3 regions of the Bacillus sp. CGMCC 1.60114 genome follow, and region 2 is predicted to be linked to each of the others. Evidence: riboswitches for the same ligand, from Rfam matches in the RefSeq annotation. Region 2 holds a riboswitch; each other region holds the start of a gene.

Region 1 (6,868 bases), on a different contig from region 2:
AAAGTTATCAAAATAATAGCTATCTTTAATGAAGTCATTTAAAAAGGGTGTAATTTCTTTTCCATTTATTTTTTGGTTGATGACAAAACTTTGTGTGGATTCCATTGAAATTAAAATAACATTTTTACCTTTTGCCACACCGAATAACTCTTTGCTTTCTTGTCTATCTTTTGTTTTTACGTAGTTATCAATTTCGGAAAAGCTATCTCCGCTTGCAAAGACACGCTGAGCAGAAGATTTCGATTGTAGTGCAATATCATAAACATGATAAGTATACAAACCAAGATTTTTCACAACTGTTTGGCGATCAAATGAATGTGAAAAAAGTTGTGGTTTATAAATAACTGAAATAACCATTTGTAAAGCTAATGCTGCTGTTACACCGCTAAAAAACGTTCGTTTCTCTTGCCGAGATAGAGGAGTAGTATCACAAAAACTAGGGGATTTACGAGATAAAATGGCTAAAATAATTACATCAGCAAATAATAGAAGTGTTTTATACGTAAATAGTTCTTTAATACTTGTCCCTAAATCAGCCATATTATTTGTTTGAAATAATACAGGGAATGTTACAAAATCATCGTAAAATCCATAAAACATAGCATTGCCAAATAAAATAAAGGATAGCACGATACTAATACTTATAATGATTCGGTTTCGATGTTTTGTTGCTAATAAAGCGAAACCGAAAAATAACAATAACGAAGCTAATGGATTAAAGAACAACATAATTTGTTCGAAAGCGTTATCAATTTTCATGTCAAAAGCTAATCTGTATACAATATATGTTTTAATCCATAACAAGACGACAGCTACGAGAGCAAATCGTACTTTTGGAAACAAACGTTGTCTCATAAAGGGCTCCTCCCACTACCTACAAGTATCGCCTTTTTTATGTATATGATAGGCTACATATCTATATGTTTTTTACTATGTGTACTATTATATAAAAACATAGCGAAATTGTGGATGATTTTCTAACAATTGGATAGAAAAAGAAGAGAAGGATAAAATAAAGGCATTGATTGAAAGATGGAGGAGTACTATGAAGAAAATATGTTGTTTTATATTAAGTTGTTTCATTTTACTTGGAAATCCAGCTTCTTTCTCTGCTGAGCATGAACCGTTATTACTAGAAGATGCGCTTTATTCTGTGTTGTTTCCAAGGATAAATGAAGCAATTCAAAAACATTATGGAAAACAAAAGCCGTACGATTGTCCGAAAATTGTTAGTCTAAAAAAAATGTACAGTGGTACATATTTGTTTCAGGCATCTATTGAAATAATTAAATATGAGCCAGGAACAGCGGGGAAAAAGCTTCCTCCGTTTGAAAAAGTAACGATTATATTTGAAAATGATAGTGGTGAATGGACTGTGAAAAATATAGATGTAAAGCGCTTACCAGATAATACGAAACTCACTTGTCCTAAACCAATATAAAAAAAGTGTTTGACAAATAAATTAGTCATTTGTTATTGTTAATAGCAACAAAAAGATGCTTGAAAATTAAATAGACTTACCTCATCTACACTCAAAGGTAGAGGCTGCGATAATCAAAAGTAAACTATGGGAAATAAAGTGGTATTCGTGATCATAGGTTGAAAGGGGTTATCGCCGAAATATATGAATGACCACTTCATTCATATATTGGGACTGCATTGAATAAATGTAGTACTGTCATAAGTATTTTGCTTATGGAGAGCTATTAGGAGATGTTTGATGCGGTTTCTTATTTGAGAAAATAACACTACGTTTATTTTTTCGTCATATATTCTTCTAATAAGAAACGCGTGTGAACATTGTTCCGCGCGTTTTTTGTTTATCCAAATTAGGAATAATAGTAATAAATAATAAATGTAATAGAGGGTTTTGCGAAAATAAGGGAGGAATTCACATGTATTTACACGGCACAAGCCGCATTAATGAGCAAGGACACTTAGAAATTGGAGGATGCGATGCTACTGAACTTACAAGAGCATATGGGACACCACTTTATGTTTACGATGAAGCAGCAATTCGTGAGAAATGTCGTGCATTTCATCGTGCTTTTAGGGAAAGTGGGTTCTCTTATCAAGTAGCGTATGCAAGCAAAGCGTTCTTGTGCATGGAAATGTGCAGGTTAGCTGCCGAAGAAAGCATGTCGCTAGATGTTGTTTCCAGTGGAGAACTATATACGGCATTGCAAGCGGGATTTCCAGCAGAGCGCATCCATTTTCATGGTAATAATAAAACAGAAGAAGAAATAAGAATGGCATTAGAAGCTAACATCGGCTGTTTTGTTGTAGATAACTTTTTTGAATTAGAAGTATTGCATGATTTAGCGAAAGAATACGGGCAAATTGTGAATATCTTATTGCGTGTGACGCCGGGAGTAGAAGCGCATACACATGAATATATTACAACCGGGCAAGATGATTCTAAGTTTGGTTTTGGTATTTCAACAGGGCATGCATCACAAGCGATAAAAAATGCATTAGAAAAATCAAACTATCGTGTATTAGGAATTCATTCTCATATCGGATCGCAAATTTTTGAGACGGCAGGATTTATTCGTGCGATTGAAGTGCTTCAGAATTTCTTGGAAACAGTGCGAAAAGAAATGAACTATGTAGCTCCAGTATTAAATGTAGGGGGCGGTTTTGGAATTCGTTATACGGAAGGGGATACACCGCTTGCCCTTGGTGAATATGTGAAAGCTGTGACGGATGCGGTACGCGAGCAGTTTACAGTATGCGAATATCCACTTCCAGAAATTTGGGTGGAACCAGGCCGTAGTATTGTTGGAGATGCAGGAACAACGTTGTATACAGTAGGTGCAATTAAAGATATTCCAGGCATCCGTAAATATGTATCAGTTGATGGAGGTATGACAGATAATCTTCGCCCAGCACTTTATGGAGCTCGTTATGAAGCATTGCTAGCAAACCGAGCGAATGAATCTGCTGAAGAGGTTGTTTCAATTGCGGGCAAATGTTGTGAAAGTGGAGATATGCTCATTTGGGATGTAGAGCTTCCAAAAGTTGTTTCTGGTGATCTCTTAGCTATTTCTTGTACAGGGGCATATGGTTATTCGATGGCGAATAATTACAATCGTATTCGTCGCCCGTCAGTTGTATTTGCAAAAAACGGAAAATCACAAGTTGTTGTCGAAAGAGAATCGTATGAAAATCTTATTGAGAACGATCGCATACGTGTAAAGGAACTTGTATGACTACGTTCTTACTTAGCTGAAGGGGGAGTTGTTTAGGTGAACAGCTCCTTTTTTTTATAATAAATAAAATTTATCGGAAAACTGGGATTGAAAAAAATCAGAATTGTGATAAAATACAAATATAATTCTTATCAAGAGTGGCGGAGGGAACTGGCCCGAAGAAGCCCGGCAACCTACTTTATAGGAGTAAGGTGCTACTTCCAGCAAAATGGCATCCATTTTGGAAGATAAGGTAGATACGTTACCGGAACAGTCTTTTCGAAATGGGAAAGATTTTTTTTATGAAAAAGGGGGGGGCTGTTCGTGGGAGTACGCGGACAATTTGAAGAAGTAGCAAATAAGATTCAATCTATGCTTACTGATATGAAATATGGTTCTATTACAATTGTTGTGCAAGATGGTAAAGTGATTCAGCTTGAAAAAAGTGAAAAAGTACGCTTAAAATAAGCACGCTGACTAGAAAAACTAGAGGCGGCTTTAATCTATTTCTATAGATTAAAGCCGCCTTTTTATATGGGCGTTGTGAAGGGGGAGAACGATGTTAACGTACGAAACATGGCAAGATAATTTTGTTTCCTTTCAGGAAGACGACGAAACGAAAGGCGCTTTGGAAGCAATACGCTGGGCATATGAACATTATGATCAGGATATTGTTTATGCATGCAGCTTTGGAATAGAAGGAATGGTTTTATTGCATGTAATTAACCAAGTAAATCCATCTGCAAAGGTTGTATTTTTAGATACAAATGTTCATTTTCAAGAAACATATGACTTGATCAAAAAAGTCAGGGAGCGATTTCCTAATTTGAATATTATTGAAAAGCAACCGGCACTTACACTTGAGGAACAAGCAAAAGAGTATGGTGATAAATTATGGGAACATAATCCAAACCTTTGTTGTCAATTAAGGAAAATTAAGCCGTTAGAAGAAGCGCTAACAGGTAGGAAAGCATGGATATCCGGTTTAAGAAGAGAACAGTCTGAAACGCGAAAACATACACAGTTTGTCAATCAAGATCATCGCTTTCAATCTGTTAAAATCTGTCCGCTTATTCATTGGACTTGGAAAGAAGTATGGCGCTACGTATATAAGCATAATTTGCCATACAATCCACTCCATGATATTGGGTATCCGAGCATCGGATGTGAAAAATGTACAGTGCAGGTGCAAGCGGGTGGAGATTCGAGAGATGGGCGCTGGGCCGGAAAGCTGAAAACAGAGTGTGGTCTTCATTATCAATAAAGTGAAACTTCCATCAGTAGATTTTTTCTTTATCGCCCGCTAATAGAAAGCTCTCACCAATCGGGTTCTTACTGCACGTTAGTGCGAGGTAAAAGTTACTATCTGTTAAAACTTGATAAAGAAGGGGAAAAGAAAATGAGTGATATAAAAACATTAGTAAATCGAATCGATACAACATATAAAACAGCACATATCGTAAAAGAAATTGAGTTAGATGGAATTGCATTAAGTGATTTAGAGCTCATTGCGATTGGTGGATATAGCCCGCTTACTGGCTTTTTAGGAAAGAATGATTACGTATCAGTAGTAGAAACAATGCGATTAGTAGATGGAGATGTTTGGAGCATTCCAATTACATTGCCTATAACAGAGGAAAAAGCGAAGGAATTAGAAGTAGGAGAAGAAGTTCGGCTTGTAAAAGAAGGTGTAACTTACGGTGTGATTCAAGTTCAAGAGATTTATACGCCTGATAAAGAAAAGGAGGCGTTACTTGTCTATAAAACGGTAGAAGAAGCACATCCGGGTGTTAAGAAATTATACGAGCGTCCGGATATATACGTGGGAGGACCGATTACGCTTGTGAAACGGATTAGAAAAGAAAAATTTGCCGCTTATCATTTAGATCCGAGTGAAACACGAGCAGAGTTTGCACGGCGTGATTGGAAAACAATCGTTGGTTTTCAAACAAGAAATCCAGTTCATCGCGCACATGAATATATTCAAAAAACAGCGCTTGAAATTGTTGATGGCCTGTTTTTAAACCCGCTTGTTGGAGAAACGAAGTCAGATGATATTCCAGCTGATGTTCGAATGGAAAGTTACGAAGTACTTTTAGAAAACTATTATCCAAAAGATCGTGTCTTTTTAGCGGTATTTCCAGCAGCGATGCGATATGCTGGGCCGCGTGAAGCGATTTTTCATGCACTTGTAAGAAGAAACTTTGGGTGTACGCATTTTATTGTCGGTCGTGATCACGCTGGTGTTGGAAATTATTATGGTACGTATGAAGCGCAGGAAATTTTTACGAACTTTACAATAGAAGAATTAGGAATTACACCCCTCTTTTTTGAACATAGTTTCTATTGTGTGAAATGTGAGGGAATGGCATCAACGAAAACATGTCCGCATGAAAAGGAAGATCATGTCATTTTATCAGGTACAAAGGTAAGAGAGCTCTTACGAAATGGAGAACTGCCGCCAAGTACATTTAGCCGTAAAGAAGTTGTAGAAGTATTAATTCGTGGTTTGCAAAAAGAAGTCGTGACAAAGTAAGGAGAGAAAAAGATGGAGACAAATATTACTTGGCATACAGCATCTGTTTTAAAGGAAGAACGCCGAAAGCAAAACCAAAATCATAGTTTTGTTCTTTGGTTTACAGGGTTATCAGCTTCCGGTAAATCAACGGTGGCAAACGCAGTAGCTCGCAAGTTATTTGATAAGAATATTGGTAATTATGTGTTAGATGGAGATAATATCCGTCACGGTTTAAATAAAGATTTAGGATTTTCGGAAGGTGATCGCACAGAAAACATTCGCCGCATCGGTGAAGTAGCGAAATTATTTGTTGATAATGGAACAATTGTATTAACAGCATTTATTTCACCGTTTCGCGAAGATCGTCAGCAAGTACGTGACATATTAGAACAAGGTGAATTTGTTGAAGTGTTCGTAAAGTGCCCGATTGAAGAATGTGAAAAACGTGATCCGAAAGGACTTTATAAAAAGGCAAGAAGCGGGGAGATTAAGCAGTTTACAGGAATCGATTCTCCTTATGAAGAGCCAATTCAAGCTGAAGTTATTGTAGAAACGCATCGTCATTCTATTGAACAATGTGCAGATCAAATTATTGCTTATTTGCAAGAAAGAGGCTTTATCTCACATTAACGGGCAGTAAGACCCCTACCTTAAGATTTAGAGAAAGCGAAGAAGATAGGTGGGGAATAACTGCTGGCATGCGCCCGATTGGGCGGGCTTTCCATAAGTGGGGGATGAAGAAAACCTCCACTTATAGAAGTTTCACTTTATATAGGAGGAGATACATGATGGGGTATGAAAAAGTATGGGCGAACAATGAAAAGCTAAATGCAACAGAAAAAAAGAAATTAGAAAAAGACGGTTTAGAAATTTTTAAAGATATTCCGTATTATGCTGAGCATGGATTTGCGTCTATTCCGAAAGAAGAATGGGATTCTTTTAAGTGGGCAGGTTTATATTTGCAGCGCCCAAAAGAGGCGGGGTATTTCATGATGCGTGTAAATATACCATCTGGAATCATAACAAACGAACAAGTGGAGGCTCTTGCTTCTATCGCCGAAGATTACGGCCGTGATGTACTTGATATTACAACGCGTCAAGCGATTCAGTTTCACTGGCTGCAAATTGAGCAAATCCCAGATATTCTGCAGCGGCTAGA
Region 2 (6,868 bases):
TAGCAGAAGGTACAACGCATTAAGAAAAAATTTCTAAGTTGTTGCATATGCCTGTTATAATGAAAGAAGAAATATACATAGAGGTGAATGTTGTGCAGCATTATGGAGAAGTGCGTTCTATCATTGACAATGCTAAGAAGATTACGGTGTTAACTGGGGCAGGTGCAAGTACAGAGAGTGGGATTCCAGACTTTCGATCAGCAAACGGTTTGTATGCAGATGCAAATGTAGAAATGTATTTATCAAGAGGATATTATAATCGAAACCCGAAAGATTTTTGGAAACATTATAAAGCAATCTTTCAAATTGAAACATTTCATCAATATAAGCCGAATAGAGGACATGTATTTATTGCGCAGTTAGAAGAGAGCGGAAAAGATCTTGTTGTTTTAACACAAAATATTGATGGACTTCATCAATTAGGCGGAAGTAAACGTGTCATTGATTTACATGGTACATTACAATCTGCTCATTGTCCAAAGTGTCGTACGAAATATAACTTACAATATATGATTGCACATGAAGTGCCGCGCTGTGAGAAGTGTAATTTCATTTTAAATCCTGACGTTGTGTTATATGGAGACACATTGCCTCAATTTCAAACAGCCATTGAACGCTTGTATGAAACAGATGTATTGCTTGTAATGGGAACGTCGTTAAAAGTACAGCCTGTAGCGTCATTCCCGCAAATAGCAAAACGAGAAATAGGGGCAACGACAATCCTTATTAATGACGAGCGAACGGGGCAAGAATCGTATTTTGATTATGCGTTTCATGAAACAATTGGAGAATTTGTGGATGGATTTTTAAGAACAGAAGATGTAAACTAAAAAAATTTAAAAAGAAGGGCACATATGAAACGATCATATGTGCCTTCTCTTTTTTGAACACTACATTTTTATATTATTTTTTCAGCGATAAACCATAAACAATCGTTTCACTTGGTGTTGTAATTTTAAAGCCTGTATTGTAATCTAGCGTCATTGTGTTTCCGATATAATCTTTTGTGAAGTCATCGATTTGAATAACAAGCTGTTCATCTTCAAATACGACATCATTGGCATGATATTCATCGACAATTAAATCGATATTCACATAGACAGTACAGGTATTGCCTATAGTTCCTTTTACTCTAATGATTGTTTTACCTCCATTTTGTAATTGTTGCAGTTTTTCTTTTGCTGTATTTGTAACACGAATATTCATGTAATCCCTTCCTTTTCTTAAACTCTTATTCTATTATGGCAAAAATATAATGAACCGGCTACTCGGGCACATAAGAAAACCTATCAACTTTCGTTGATAGGTTGTTATTTTTAAAGCTCACATTTATCTAATGGAATGACTTTTGTTTTCTTTGTAAATTTATAACCTAACCAAAGTATTAAGAAAAGAGGTAGGCCAATATATGAAACGAGTATACCGTCCCAGTCAATAGATTTTCCCATAAATGCACCGTAGTTTTGACCAAGAATAACGATTAAACATAGTACAAATGCAAAGATAGGACCGAATGGGAACCATTTTGCTTTATATGGTAAGTCATTTAAATCTTTTCCTTGTGCGATGTATGCCTTACGGAAACGGTAGTGACTAATTGCAATTCCGATCCAAGCGATGAAGCCTGACATACCAGAAGCATTTAAGAGCCATACATAGACCACGCCATCACCGAATAAAGAAGCTAAGAAAGCAGCACATCCAACTAATGATGTTGCAATCAATGCATTTACAGGTATACCACGACTATTTAGTTTTCCTAAAAATTTAGGTGCTTTACCTTGGTTTGCTAGATCCCAAAGCATACGTGATGCTGCATACATACCAGAGTTACCAGCAGACAGAACAGCTGTTAAAATAACGGCGTTCATTACTGATGCCGCAAAGGCAACACCTGCTTTAGCGAATACAAGTGTAAATGGACTTACTGTCACATCACTTGCTGCAAGGTTTTTGTCTGTATATGGAATGAGTAAACCAATTACAAGAATTGCTAAAATATAGAACAGTAGAATTCGCCAAAAGATGCTGCGAATTGCTTTTGGAATACTGCGTTGTGGATCTTTAGTTTCCCCAGCCGCAACTCCTAATAATTCTGTTCCTTGGAATGAAAATCCGGCTGCCATAAACACACCAATAATTGCCATGAAGCCGCCGCTAAACGGTGCATCTGCAACTGTGAAGTTTTTAAAACCAACTGGTTCTCCGCCCATAATACCGAAAATCATAAGAAAACCGACAATTAAAAAGGCGATAACAGTTACAACTTTAATAAGTGCAAACCAATATTCAGCTTCCCCAAATCCTTTAACAGATAAATAATTTAAAAGGAACATAATAGCTAAACAAATACCACTCCAAAGCAGGGAAGAAGTATTTGGGAACCAATACTTCATAATTAATGTAACTGCAGAGAGTTCAGCAGCAATCGTGATGGCCCAGTTATACCAGTAGTTCCAACCTAATGCAAACCCAAGAGATGGATCAACAAATCTTGTTGCGTATGTGCTGAAAGATCCTGCTACAGGGATGTACGATGCTAATTCTGCTAAACTTGTCATTAAAAAATATACCATAATACCAATTGCAGCATAGGCGACGAGAGCGCCACCAGGACCAGCTGTGTGGACAACTCCACCGCTTGCTAGGAATAAACCTGTTCCAATTGTACCACCAAGTGAAATCATTGTAAGATGGCGAGATTTCAATCCACGTTTTAGCTCACCATGTGTTTGTGCAGATTGACTTGTAGATGTAGAGGTAACTTTTGTAGTTGCGCCGTTCATTTTCAACACTCCTTTTCTTGTTAGATGGGAAGGAGCGGGGGGAATTAAAAAAACCGCCAAAAGAATTTAGCGGAGCATTTCAAAAATAGCCACCCCATCATACCTTCCGTTAAGATAGCGCCCCACATTTACACGGTAATTTTGTAAACGTGACAGTTCTGTTCCTATTCGAAAACAGCCCCAGCATATACTTCCAGAGAAGAAGCATAAACTTCGGCAGCTTTTCCTTTCATTCGGAGTTATTGACGTTCTCTGTGTCTCGTCCGGACTACTAATAAAAGCCGCAACCTCTACCTCATCGGATTGATGAGGATTTTTCTATTGCTATGATTTTTAATATATCGCAATTGTAATGATTTTCTGGGAATATTGCAAGGACTTTTTTGTAGAAAAAAAGAGAAAAAAGAACGGCTATTTTAGAAAAGCGCTTTCAAAACTCATCCCGATCCTAAAAAATATGTAATATGTAACCTCTTGTTGAAAAAGGTTATACAATAGTTTCGCATTGTGTTTCAAAAAATCCTTTAAAATTAACAGAAAATTGAGACAAATAAATTTCGACAAAATATATTGTCGAAAAGGAGACTAAAAGAAAACAAGCTTCCCTTTATGGGGAAACTTGTTTTTGTTTGTTATATACAATTTTTTTGTTTGTATGTTGTGATTGATTACGAGTCGTAATTATCAGTGCAATTGTAACGGCAAGACCTATTGCAATGTAAGAAAGAAATATTATATCTTGATCTATTCTAAAAGCTGTTAATAGCGTACGAATGTTAGTAAAAATAATAAGCCCTCCGACAAGAACCCCAAGTAAATGTGAAGGAACAATTCGTACTAACCATGCAGCAATAGGTGCTGCAATAATACCGCCAAGCATAAGAGCAAACACCCAAAACCAACTGATCTGTTCCCAGCCAAGAGAAATGAAAAATCCCAATGTGGCAGCTAATGAGACAGGAAATTCACTCGTATCTACAGAACCTACAACTTTTCTTGCTTCATTCCCGCGTGCAAGTAAAACAGGAGTAGTAATAGGTCCCCAGCCGCCACCGCCTGTTGAATCTACAAAACCTGCAAAAAGGCCAAGTGGAATTAATTGCTTACCAGACAGACGTTTATTATTTGTTTGAACAACTTGTTTTTGTAAAATAAATCTTAATAAGATATATACACCTAACACGAATAAAAACACTGAAATATACGGTTTAATTAAATTTCCTGGTAAGTTACTTAAAAAGCAAGCACCTACAAAAGCGCCAATGGCACCTGGTAATGTTAGCCTTGAAACAGTATATTTATCGACATTTCCAAATCGGATATGTGAAATACCAGAAGCGGCAGTTGTAACAACTTCGGCTAAATGAACAGATGCTGAAGCAACGGCTGGTGCAATTCCAAACATGAGTAATAATGAAGAAGATGTTACCCCATAAGCCATTCCTAAAGCTCCATCAATGAGTTGTGCAAAAAAACCAATGATAGCAAAGACAATTAATTTTTGCATGTTTAATACCTCCGTTTATAATAAAGTGAAACTACCATCAGTGGAGGTTCTTTATCCTCTATTAATGGTTAGTTGAATTTTACGGACAGTTTTCTCCCATCTATCTCCTTTGACTTCTCAGAATCTTGAGGAGGGAGTGTTACTGCCCAAAAGTAGCGAGATAAAATAAAAAAGGCTCCTTTCTCTAATGAGAAAAGAGCCTTTGGTTTTCCAATCAGCTTTATCATATTCTAATTTTTTTCATTATAATACACATTAATCATATAAAACAACTGGGTTTTCTATAAAATTTTGAATTGCAAGAAATAAATGAAAAGTAATACACTAAAAATAATAAAAGTAAGGATGGTGATGAGATGTTACAGTTTGATCATCTTGTTCACGTAGTTCAATGCTCTCCAGCTGAAGTGATAAAACAAATGAAGATACTCGGATTTCATACAGTACAAGGAGGAGAGCATACGAATTGGGGGACATATAATAGCTTATGTTATTTTGATTTGGCGTATATTGAGTTTTTAGCAGTTCAGAACAAAGAAGCCGCAAACAGAGCAGAGAATCCTCTCATTCAGCAAACTGTTCATAAGTTGCAAAAAGGGGAAGGGATGATCCAAATTGCATTGCGTACAGAACATATGGAAGAGCTTGCTAAGAAATTATTGGAGAAAGGGTTTCATATAAATGGTCCATTGGAGGGAAAACGTTTAAGAGATGATGGTACTCTATTAAGCTGGAAAATGCTATTCATTGAACAGGAGGATGGCGGTCCTAGATTCCCGTTTTTTATTGAGTGGGGTGAATCGGATGGAAAAAGAAGAGCAGATTTACAGAAAAAAGGAGTGATTTCACTTCATGACAATAATGTAATTGGAATGAAAACAGTGTTTTACGCTGTTAATAATGTAAATGAAACAAGCAAACTATGGGAAGAGTTATTGCAAATAGAAATGAGTACACCAAAAATAGATAAAGAGTGGAATGCGGTATTTCGAAGTTTCTCTCTTGGGAAAATAACAATTCAACTTTGTGAACCGATAGGAAATGGAGTGGTACAGAATCAATTACAGAACTGCGGGGAGGTACCATTTGCTGTAGAGTTTCAAGGAGACAAGGAGAATAAGAGTGTATATCAGATATCGAATGGGATGTACATATTTTAGGAGGAATCAAGGTGAACGAAGTAATAAGACAATTACCAGAGCATACAAATTGGCCGGCAATTGTCCAAACAACATTTTGGTATAAATCAAAAGGCTTCCAAACGTAATGTTGGAGGCCTTTACAAATCACAAAAGTTGATTGCTTTTTGAAGTCGAGAGACCCCTTCAGTAATATGGTTTATATCTACTTTTCCGTATGAGAGACGAATATAACCATCTTTTGCACCAAAAATACTGCCGGGCATAAAGGCAACTTGTTGTTTTAAACTCTGCATAATCAGCTGCTTTTCTTGAACAGGGTGTTTCAATTTCCCCCATATATAAATTCCACCTGTCGGCATGGAAAATGAGAGTTCTTCATGGAGTGAATGTTGCAGTGCACTAGCTAATACATTTCTTTTTTGTAATAATTCATAGCGTAGCTTTTGTAAGTGTGTTTCAAACGGAACTGTTTCAAAAAATTGTTGCATAAGCCATTGCGGAAAAATACTTAAACCTAATTCCATTTGGTGCCTTGCATCTGATAATCGTTCAACAACGGACTGCGGAGCAACGAGCCAGCCGATTCGTAATCCTGGTGCTATCATTTTAGATAGGGAATGAACATAAATGACTGTTCCGTTTGTATCAATTGATTTTAGAGTTGAACATGCTTGTTCTTTATTTTCTAATGTTAATAAGCTCGAAGGATCATCTTCAACAATCGGAATTCGTAAATCGGCACATAAAGATAGAAGTGTTTCCCTTCTTTTTGGATGAAGGAGTGTCCCTGTTGGATTTTGATAATTGGGATTTAAGAAAATCATTTTAATCCGGTGCTTTCGATAAAGTTCATGTACATCGTCTGGATGAATGCCATGTTCATCAACAGGTAATGGAAATATACGAATACCTGCCGATTGGAAAAGAGGTAAGGAATAGCAATGAGATGGACTTTCAAATGCTACTGCATCACCTGGATTTAATAAACATTGCACAATAAGGTGCAGTGCTTGCTGCGCGCCGGAAGTAATCATAATTGATTGTTCAGTGGCATCAATTTGTAAATGTTCCTTCATATATTTTGCTACAATTTTGCGTAAAGGAAGATAGCCTTGTGGATGATCATAGCTTAACGATCGTGTTAACGGTTGCTCATGTAAAATCGTTTGTAATTGCTGATGCGGAAACAAATCACATCCAAGTTCACCATTTGCAAAGTCAATGATATTTTCATTTTGCTGCACTTGTTCACGAATATAGCGAAGGAGTGGTAAGTTAGGCAAAAATGTCCCGCCTTCTATAAAACCTCTCCAATTCGGTGTGAATTTTGGAGAGACCCCCCACATATGCGTGCTGACACGTGTTCCTTTTCCAGTTGTACTTTCAACAATTCCCATTGCACGCAGTTCATTATAAGCTGTTGTAATTGTACT
Region 3 (6,868 bases), on a different contig from region 2:
CTTCTCTGAAAAGGTTGTTGGTAAGCGATCAGTTACACTCTTAAATATCAACTTTTATCATAAGTAATTAAAGGGTTAATATAAGCCATCACATCATGTGTAAACATAGCGTGCACATTTAATAGAAGAGGTCAAAAAACGCTATTCTTCCTGTATATTTCTACAGAGAGAATAACGTTTTTTCGTTTTGGGAGCGACTTGTTTTCTTGGCTTGATGGGCATGTATAGTGACCCCTAGTAGTAAGAACGTAACTTTAATAAAATCCTTTATAAAAAAGGGATGTTTTTATGAAACTTACATTTCCATATCTTGCATTACAAGTTAGTGTATGTTAATTTATGGTTATAACACTTGCATTGCAAGTTATTAGTATATGTATTTACCTTGTATTACAAGTTATAGAGAAGCATGTATGAAAAAGGGGAGATGAAATGGCTGATTCAACGCAAATGCTAAAGGGCATTCTCGAAGGCTGCATTTTAGCCATTATTCAAGAAGGAGAAATATACGGTTACGAATTAACGGAGAAATTACATAGTTATGGTTTTCATTCCTTTAGCGAAGGAACAATTTATCCCTTATTATTACGTATGCAAAAAGAAGGATTGCTGACAAGCGTATTAAGGGAGTCGACCGCTGGCCCAAAACGAAAGTACTATCTTTTGTCAGAATTAGGAGAGAAAGAATTGGAGAGTTTTAAAGAGCGTTGGAACGATTTAAAACTATCTGTTGAAAATGTGATTAATAAAGGGGGAAATTAACATGTTATCAACGAAGTCTGAGCAATTTTTAGTTGAACTCAGAATGTATTTATTACAACGAGGAAAAAAAGATGAAGATATAAATGAAATTGTAGACGAGCTAGAAATTCATTTAACGGAAGTTGAAAAACGAGGGAAGAGTGTAGAGCATATTATTGGGGCAAGTCGTAAACAGCACATGAAGAATATTGGAAAAGAATTGCCTGTAGATAAAGAAGGGTTGATGAAAATCATTCCTTTAGCAGTTTTAGCTATTGTTGCTTATATGTGCTTCCCCCCAGCTATACGGGGGCAGTTTCATGTTTCACAAAATATATTATTATTTGGATCATTACCGTTATTTTTAGCTCTTGCTGTATTTGCAATTACACTATTCAAAGGAATTCCTAAAGTGTATCCATCTACAAAAAAGTCACTATTTCTTGTACTGTTAGCTAATTTCATCGCCATTGGAGGATGGTTAGTATTCTTTTTTTGGATGGATGGACAATTCGATACAGATTATTTTGTAGCAACGACAATGCAAAATTATGTGATTGCTGCCATATGTATTCTTATTTTTGTTCTTTTTGCACTGTATACAAAATCGTGGATTACGATAGTTGTAGCATTAACAATGTGTATTGATCCAATCTTAAAGCGAATTATTCCGAGTGAAATAAATAAAGACCCACGGTATATTACTGTAACAATTATTGGTTGTGTCATCGTAGGCGTTTTTTTAGGAGTCTATTTCTACAGAAAAGCGAAAAATCATACAACCATTGAATAGTATAGAAGTCAGGATATATATGAGAATCCATTTTGATCAAAATGGATTCTTTGCATTTATTGTGAGAATTCTAGACGATTGTTATTTTTAAGTAAACTGTATTTTGAGGAAAATGACCATTAAAAAAAATATCAATTGTATGAAAGTTACTAGAGATCTCAGCTTTATAAAAGCGTGTTTTCGTTCTATAAGCGAAATTGGATACAATGCTACAATACTATTTCCCGAAAAATAATTCCAAAAGGCACGAAGTTGTAAAGCAGATATGTATAGGATGCATAATGTGATGATTCCCTTTCCGATGAACGTAGGAATGTAGTATAAAACAATGCTTCCTACTACGGTCAATCGTATGTAGAGGCCAAGGTAACCGTTCGCGCGTAAAAAGGATAAACTATACAAATATAAAAAAGGAGATCGTTTTTTATACAGGATCCGTTCAATCCAAGTAGTGAGCCATTTTCTTTGCTTTACTTGCTGTTTTACTTGCGGCACATCCGTAAAGAAATGAACAAATTGATAAAAGTGCATGTCCATTTTTTCTTCTTGGTCTATTAAATATTCCCAATGAATGTGTCGTTTTCGTTTGTTCATCGTATATAAAAATAAGAAAGTGATGAAAAGGAGTATACTTCCTACGATCATAATGGAAGTGAATTGAAACATTGTATATGTAATGGCCGCATTACAGCATATCCTGATAAGCAACCAGTGTGAAGCGAATTCGTTTTTTCTATATGTCCAATGTATGTACATATTCCACCACTTTATAAAAGCAAGAATGATAAAGGCTCCGCATAAAAAAGCAGGAGTTGTATGTAATGATTGCTGGGCAAGAGGTGTAATGATGAGTACTACACATAATAATGGAAAGAGCTGAATGATATAACTGTACAAAAGAGAGCGTTTAAAATAATATGCGAGTTTTTCTTCTATTGGCAATAAATATAGGATATCTGGTTTCTGTAAAAATGTTCGAATTGGAGAACGAGTGAGTATAACCGTAAGTAAAATTGTCACAATGATTAATGCAACAGACTCAGATGGAAATGAACGAAGAAATTTTGCATAATAATAGCCGCCTATACCAAGAAGGAAAAGGAAGCTATAAACTAGACTGCTTGCAATGCGTGCAAAGTACATCGTGATTTTTTTTAGATGTTGCTGAAAACGATCATTCCAAAGTGTTTCGATTGTCACTTAGATCACTCCTTTTTTTCATTGTAAACATAAGGAGGGGATTCTTGCTACCCGTTAAAAAGATAAAAAGCAAGTTACCTTTCATTAGGCAACTTGCTTTTTATCTTTTTTCTCGTCACGTTTCATTAATGGGTAGAAAGCAAAGCCAACTACAAATAAACCAATGCCAAGCAGGAATGTTTTCATATCAGAAGAGCCAGTTTTAATAACCCATAATGAATAAATAAGAGCAATAGCAGCAATGATTCCATCTGCTATACGAGAACCTTTTTGGTTTTCGTATGTTTCACCTGTTACAACAAGCTTCAGCTGGAAGATTGGAGAAACGAGGTATGGGATTAAATAGGCAAGTGTTGAAACAGTAATAACAAATGTATACGCCTGGGCAATTGTCCCGGATAGCGTTGAGAATAGGAACACTTGCGACATAATATTTGTTAAACGAAGCGAATGAATCGGGCTTCCTTTTTTATTGGTTTTTGTGAAGAAGGATGGGAAGAATCCTTCTTTTGCTGCTTGATATGGTACTTCTGAGCTTAATAGAACCCAACCAAGAATGGATCCAAAGAGAGAAGTAAGTGCAAGCAGCGCCATTAATTTTCCGCCGTTATGACCCATTACTGCAGTTAATGCATCTGCTAATGGTCGTTCAGATGCTTGTAGTTTATCTATATGAAGAACACCCATTGTTAAGATAGTAATTCCTAAGTAGATACCAACTGTTAACAACAAACCGGTAACAGTTGCACGTTTTACGATTTTTGGTGAAACAGCACGATTTGATAATAATACAGCTGACTCAATACCGATAAATGCCCAAAGTGTTGTTAATGCTGCTAAGTTTACTTGTGATAGCAGTCCGTGTGAAACGCCTTCTTTATCAATAATCGGTGTATACCATTGCCCAAGTTTAGAAGCTTGGAAGGCAAATAATGTCACAATGATGAAAAGAAGGAATCCTGTTATTTTCGTTGTTGTTGCTAAAAAGTTTAATTTACCGGCACCGCTTATGCCATTCGTCAAAATCATATGTGTACCCCATAATAAAATCGTGCAAATGGAGAACGTAATTAATTTTCCAACTTCAATATCGAAAGTTCCAATTGAAAATAATACGTGAGTATCTTTCATAATTGGGAAAAAGAGTGATAAATAACCAGCAAATGATGTAATGATGGCTACGTTACTTGCCCAGTTTGCAACCCAGTAACCCCATACGATGCTAAAACCTGCCATTTTTTTCGTTTTTTGTGAAGAAAAGAGTGCATAAGCATGACTTTGCGGACCTGTTGTTAAATCAGGGCGACGAATTGCTAAATTACCGAAAACAAGAGCTAACATTAATACGCCAAATCCTGTTGTTAACCAAGCTAATGTAACACCAAGAGGGCTAGCTGTTTGTGCTAATGTACTTGGAACCATGAAAATACCAGCTCCAACCATATTCCCAACTACAAATGCAGTAAGTACCCAAAAGCCCCATTTTTTTTGTTGCATAGAAACTACCTCCAAAATTAGTATAACCAAGTCAAGCGCGGAGATATGTATGTGTTTGAAGTTCCAAACAAAACAAAAAAGCGCGTATATGTTCACGCGCTTTTCAATCTTATTAAGAAACCCACGGACATACCTCTCGATAGCTCTCCACAAGCAAAAAGCCTGTGACAGTCCTGCACTTATTCAATGCAGTCCCAGCAAGAAAGCGCTGTGGATGCTTCTTGCTTCGGCAACTATTCCTTTTTGATTTGATCCGCGATGCCACACATCTCCTAAATCATACTATTAATAATTGCAACCTCTACCTCACCGAGATACGAATGAGGATTTATGTATAAAGTTAACATAATCAAGGGTAACAAATGACTTTTTATTCGTCAATGCAAATAAACATAATCAGATTATTATGAGAATGGGTATGTTCACGATAATGAAACAACTTAAGGCTTCGCAACATATAATATGTATATGAAATGAGGTATAAAGCAAAGCTGTCATTGATAAGTTTTTTTCGTTCTTTACTGGTGGCTAGCTCTATTTCCTTAAAAATTTGGTGGAAGTTTTACTGTCCATAAGTAGTGAGGTAAAGTGAAACTTCCATCAGTGGGGGTCTTCTTCATCCCCACTGATGGTTAGTTGAACCAATCGGGCTTTTACGGGCAGTTTCCCCCGCCTATCTTCGTCGCTTTTCTCTGAATCTTGAGGTGGGGGTCTACTGCCCGCGAATAGCGGGATAAAGAGGGATAGCGGATGGAGAGCTGGTTTAAGAGAAACTGTTTTATATGTGGGAAGGAAGTTTATAGGTGCCAAAAGCCGGATCCGATAGAAGAGTTAAAAAAGCAAAATGAAGAGCTCGCAGCTTCTTTAGAACGATGTATGAGATTACTCTATAACATACAAAGGGATTTAAGTGAAAAAACAGAAAAGAGTGCGTTGCCGCCTTTATTTTCATTAGGAGATAAGATTGAAGTACTAGAAGGGGAGACGAGTACGGAGGGTATCTTTATTGAGTGTACAAACGAATGGTTATATTGGATTAACGTAGACTATGATTTAACCATTAGTCATATAAATAGTGTACGACGTATTATAAAAAAAGAATCTATTCAAAAAGAGGGGATATAACTCTTTCTGAATAGACCCTGTTATTCTATGCTAGAAGCTAATTTAGAACACTTTATGGGTGATTAGGTAATTTTACGAATGCTAATTGTATCTAAGCTTGTGATGTTTATATTAGCATGACTGTCAACCCAGATTAAGAAATTGTTGTTTTCTATGCGGATGAAAACACCTTGGCCGTCAATTTCACGTCCAGCTGAAAAGACACGGATTTTGTCGCCTTCTGTTAAGCCGTTTAATGTTAATGCCATGTGACCACCACCTCTCTATCAGAAGTTAATATATATATATGAAAAAGGTAGAGAGAGTGTGTGTGTGTGAAAGGTAGTGCTAGAAACTATTTTTATAAAATATAAAGGTGAGTAGAAATACTTTCTACTCACCTTTATAGAGTTACAGTAAATTCAATCCTGTTATTTTCTCATGTGGCATAGATTCAAGATTCTTACGAATACCTTATGCATCCGTTAATCTGAACAGAGCCATTTGCTATGGTGAATGTTTTGTATTTCACCATTAGTCATATAAAAAGTATAAAACGTATTATAAAACAAGAGCTTATTCAAAAAGGTTTTATATAACTTCTTTTGATATAGACTCATCGTTTAGAACATTTTATAAGTGATTAGGAAACTTTACGGATGCTAATTGTATCTAAGCTTGTGATGTTTATATTAGCATGATTGTCAACCCAGATTAAGAAGTTATTTTCTATACGAAGGAAAACACCTTGGCCGTCAATTTCACGTCCAGCTGAAAAGACACGGATTTTGTCGCCTTCTGTTAAGCCGTTCAATGTTACGCCTCCTCTCTTTCAGAAGTTAATATAGTATATGAAAATGATAGAGAGTTTGTGTTGAGGAAATGTAGTGCTAGCAACTATTTTCTACTTACATTTATAGATTACATTAAATTTAATACTGTTACTTTTCATGCGTCATAGATTCAAGACTTTTATGACTAGATCTTTCTTCAATAAGCCCTCATAAAAATAGTGATTTGTAAGAGTGAGGGATAAGGTGATCGTCCGAGGTTTGAAAAAAATTAAATGAGATGTTTCTGAAAGTGATTTCTGGGAAGTTTTTTGCTTAAAAATTATTTTCCATAAAAATGAAAAAATAATTGACAGAAAAGTCTTTAAAGTTATAAAATTAAAAATGGAAAATAAAAGAAGAAGGAGGTGTGCGTGATGATTGTAATTGTAAATATGATTAACTTAGGCGTTTTACACAATGAAAACAATAAATATCATCACGCAACCTCTACGGACAAATAGCGCTTCTTTTTAATTGAAAAGGAAAGCGTACGTTGCGTGTGTCGTGACGTGCGCTTTTATGCGTTTTTCGCATATCGTCAAAGCGACGGTATGCTTTTTTTGTCTCTTTTTTTAGATTGTTTCTATACATTTGTATAGTTTCAATAAATAAATCAGTTTGAGAAAGGAAGGAATGACGATGGAAAAGTATGAGGTGCGAATGGTAAAAACGGAGACGCTGGATAGTGGATAACGAGCCT

The links. A riboswitch is a leader RNA that binds a small molecule or an ion and turns the genes downstream of it on or off. The one in region 2 is predicted to bind lysine.
Region 1: another riboswitch for lysine. It lies ahead of lysA (diaminopimelate decarboxylase); the one in region 2 lies ahead of ACFQZ1_RS25230 (amino acid permease).
Region 3: another riboswitch for lysine. It lies ahead of ACFQZ1_RS26040 (amino acid permease); the one in region 2 lies ahead of ACFQZ1_RS25230 (amino acid permease).

What each region holds. Positions count from the first base shown of each region.
Region 1 covers NZ_JBHTHG010000012.1:151,288-158,155, reverse strand. The annotation lists gene ACFQZ1_RS06805 (LTA synthase family protein) at 1-855, opposite strand, end outside; gene ACFQZ1_RS06800 (DUF3888 domain-containing protein) at 1,046-1,441, shown strand; lysine riboswitch at 1,532-1,714, shown strand; gene lysA (diaminopimelate decarboxylase) at 1,896-3,212, shown strand; SAM riboswitch class I at 3,338-3,446, shown strand; gene ACFQZ1_RS06790 (YezD family protein) at 3,516-3,659, shown strand; gene ACFQZ1_RS06785 (phosphoadenylyl-sulfate reductase) at 3,751-4,455, shown strand; gene sat (sulfate adenylyltransferase) at 4,591-5,727, shown strand; gene cysC (adenylyl-sulfate kinase) at 5,740-6,339, shown strand; gene ACFQZ1_RS06770 (nitrite/sulfite reductase) at 6,498-6,868, shown strand, end outside.
Region 2 covers NZ_JBHTHG010000118.1:775,699-782,566, reverse strand. The annotation lists gene pcp (pyroglutamyl-peptidase I) at 1-23, shown strand, start outside; gene ACFQZ1_RS25240 (NAD-dependent protein deacylase) at 48-830, shown strand; gene ACFQZ1_RS25235 (iron-sulfur cluster biosynthesis family protein) at 904-1,206, opposite strand; gene ACFQZ1_RS25230 (amino acid permease) at 1,317-2,786, opposite strand; lysine riboswitch at 2,894-3,087, opposite strand; gene ACFQZ1_RS25225 (sulfite exporter TauE/SafE family protein) at 3,394-4,293, opposite strand; gene ACFQZ1_RS25220 (VOC family protein) at 4,650-5,453, shown strand; gene pdxR (MocR-like pyridoxine biosynthesis transcription factor PdxR) at 5,573-6,868, opposite strand, start outside.
Region 3 covers NZ_JBHTHG010000119.1:98,606-105,473, forward strand. The annotation lists gene ACFQZ1_RS26025 (PadR family transcriptional regulator) at 433-762, shown strand; gene ACFQZ1_RS26030 (NADH dehydrogenase subunit) at 764-1,534, shown strand; gene ACFQZ1_RS26035 (ABC transporter permease) at 1,622-2,734, opposite strand; gene ACFQZ1_RS26040 (amino acid permease) at 2,819-4,231, opposite strand; lysine riboswitch at 4,364-4,543, opposite strand; gene ACFQZ1_RS26045 (hypothetical protein) at 4,982-5,356, shown strand; gene ACFQZ1_RS26050 (hypothetical protein) at 5,419-5,604, opposite strand; gene ACFQZ1_RS26055 (hypothetical protein) at 5,979-6,149, opposite strand.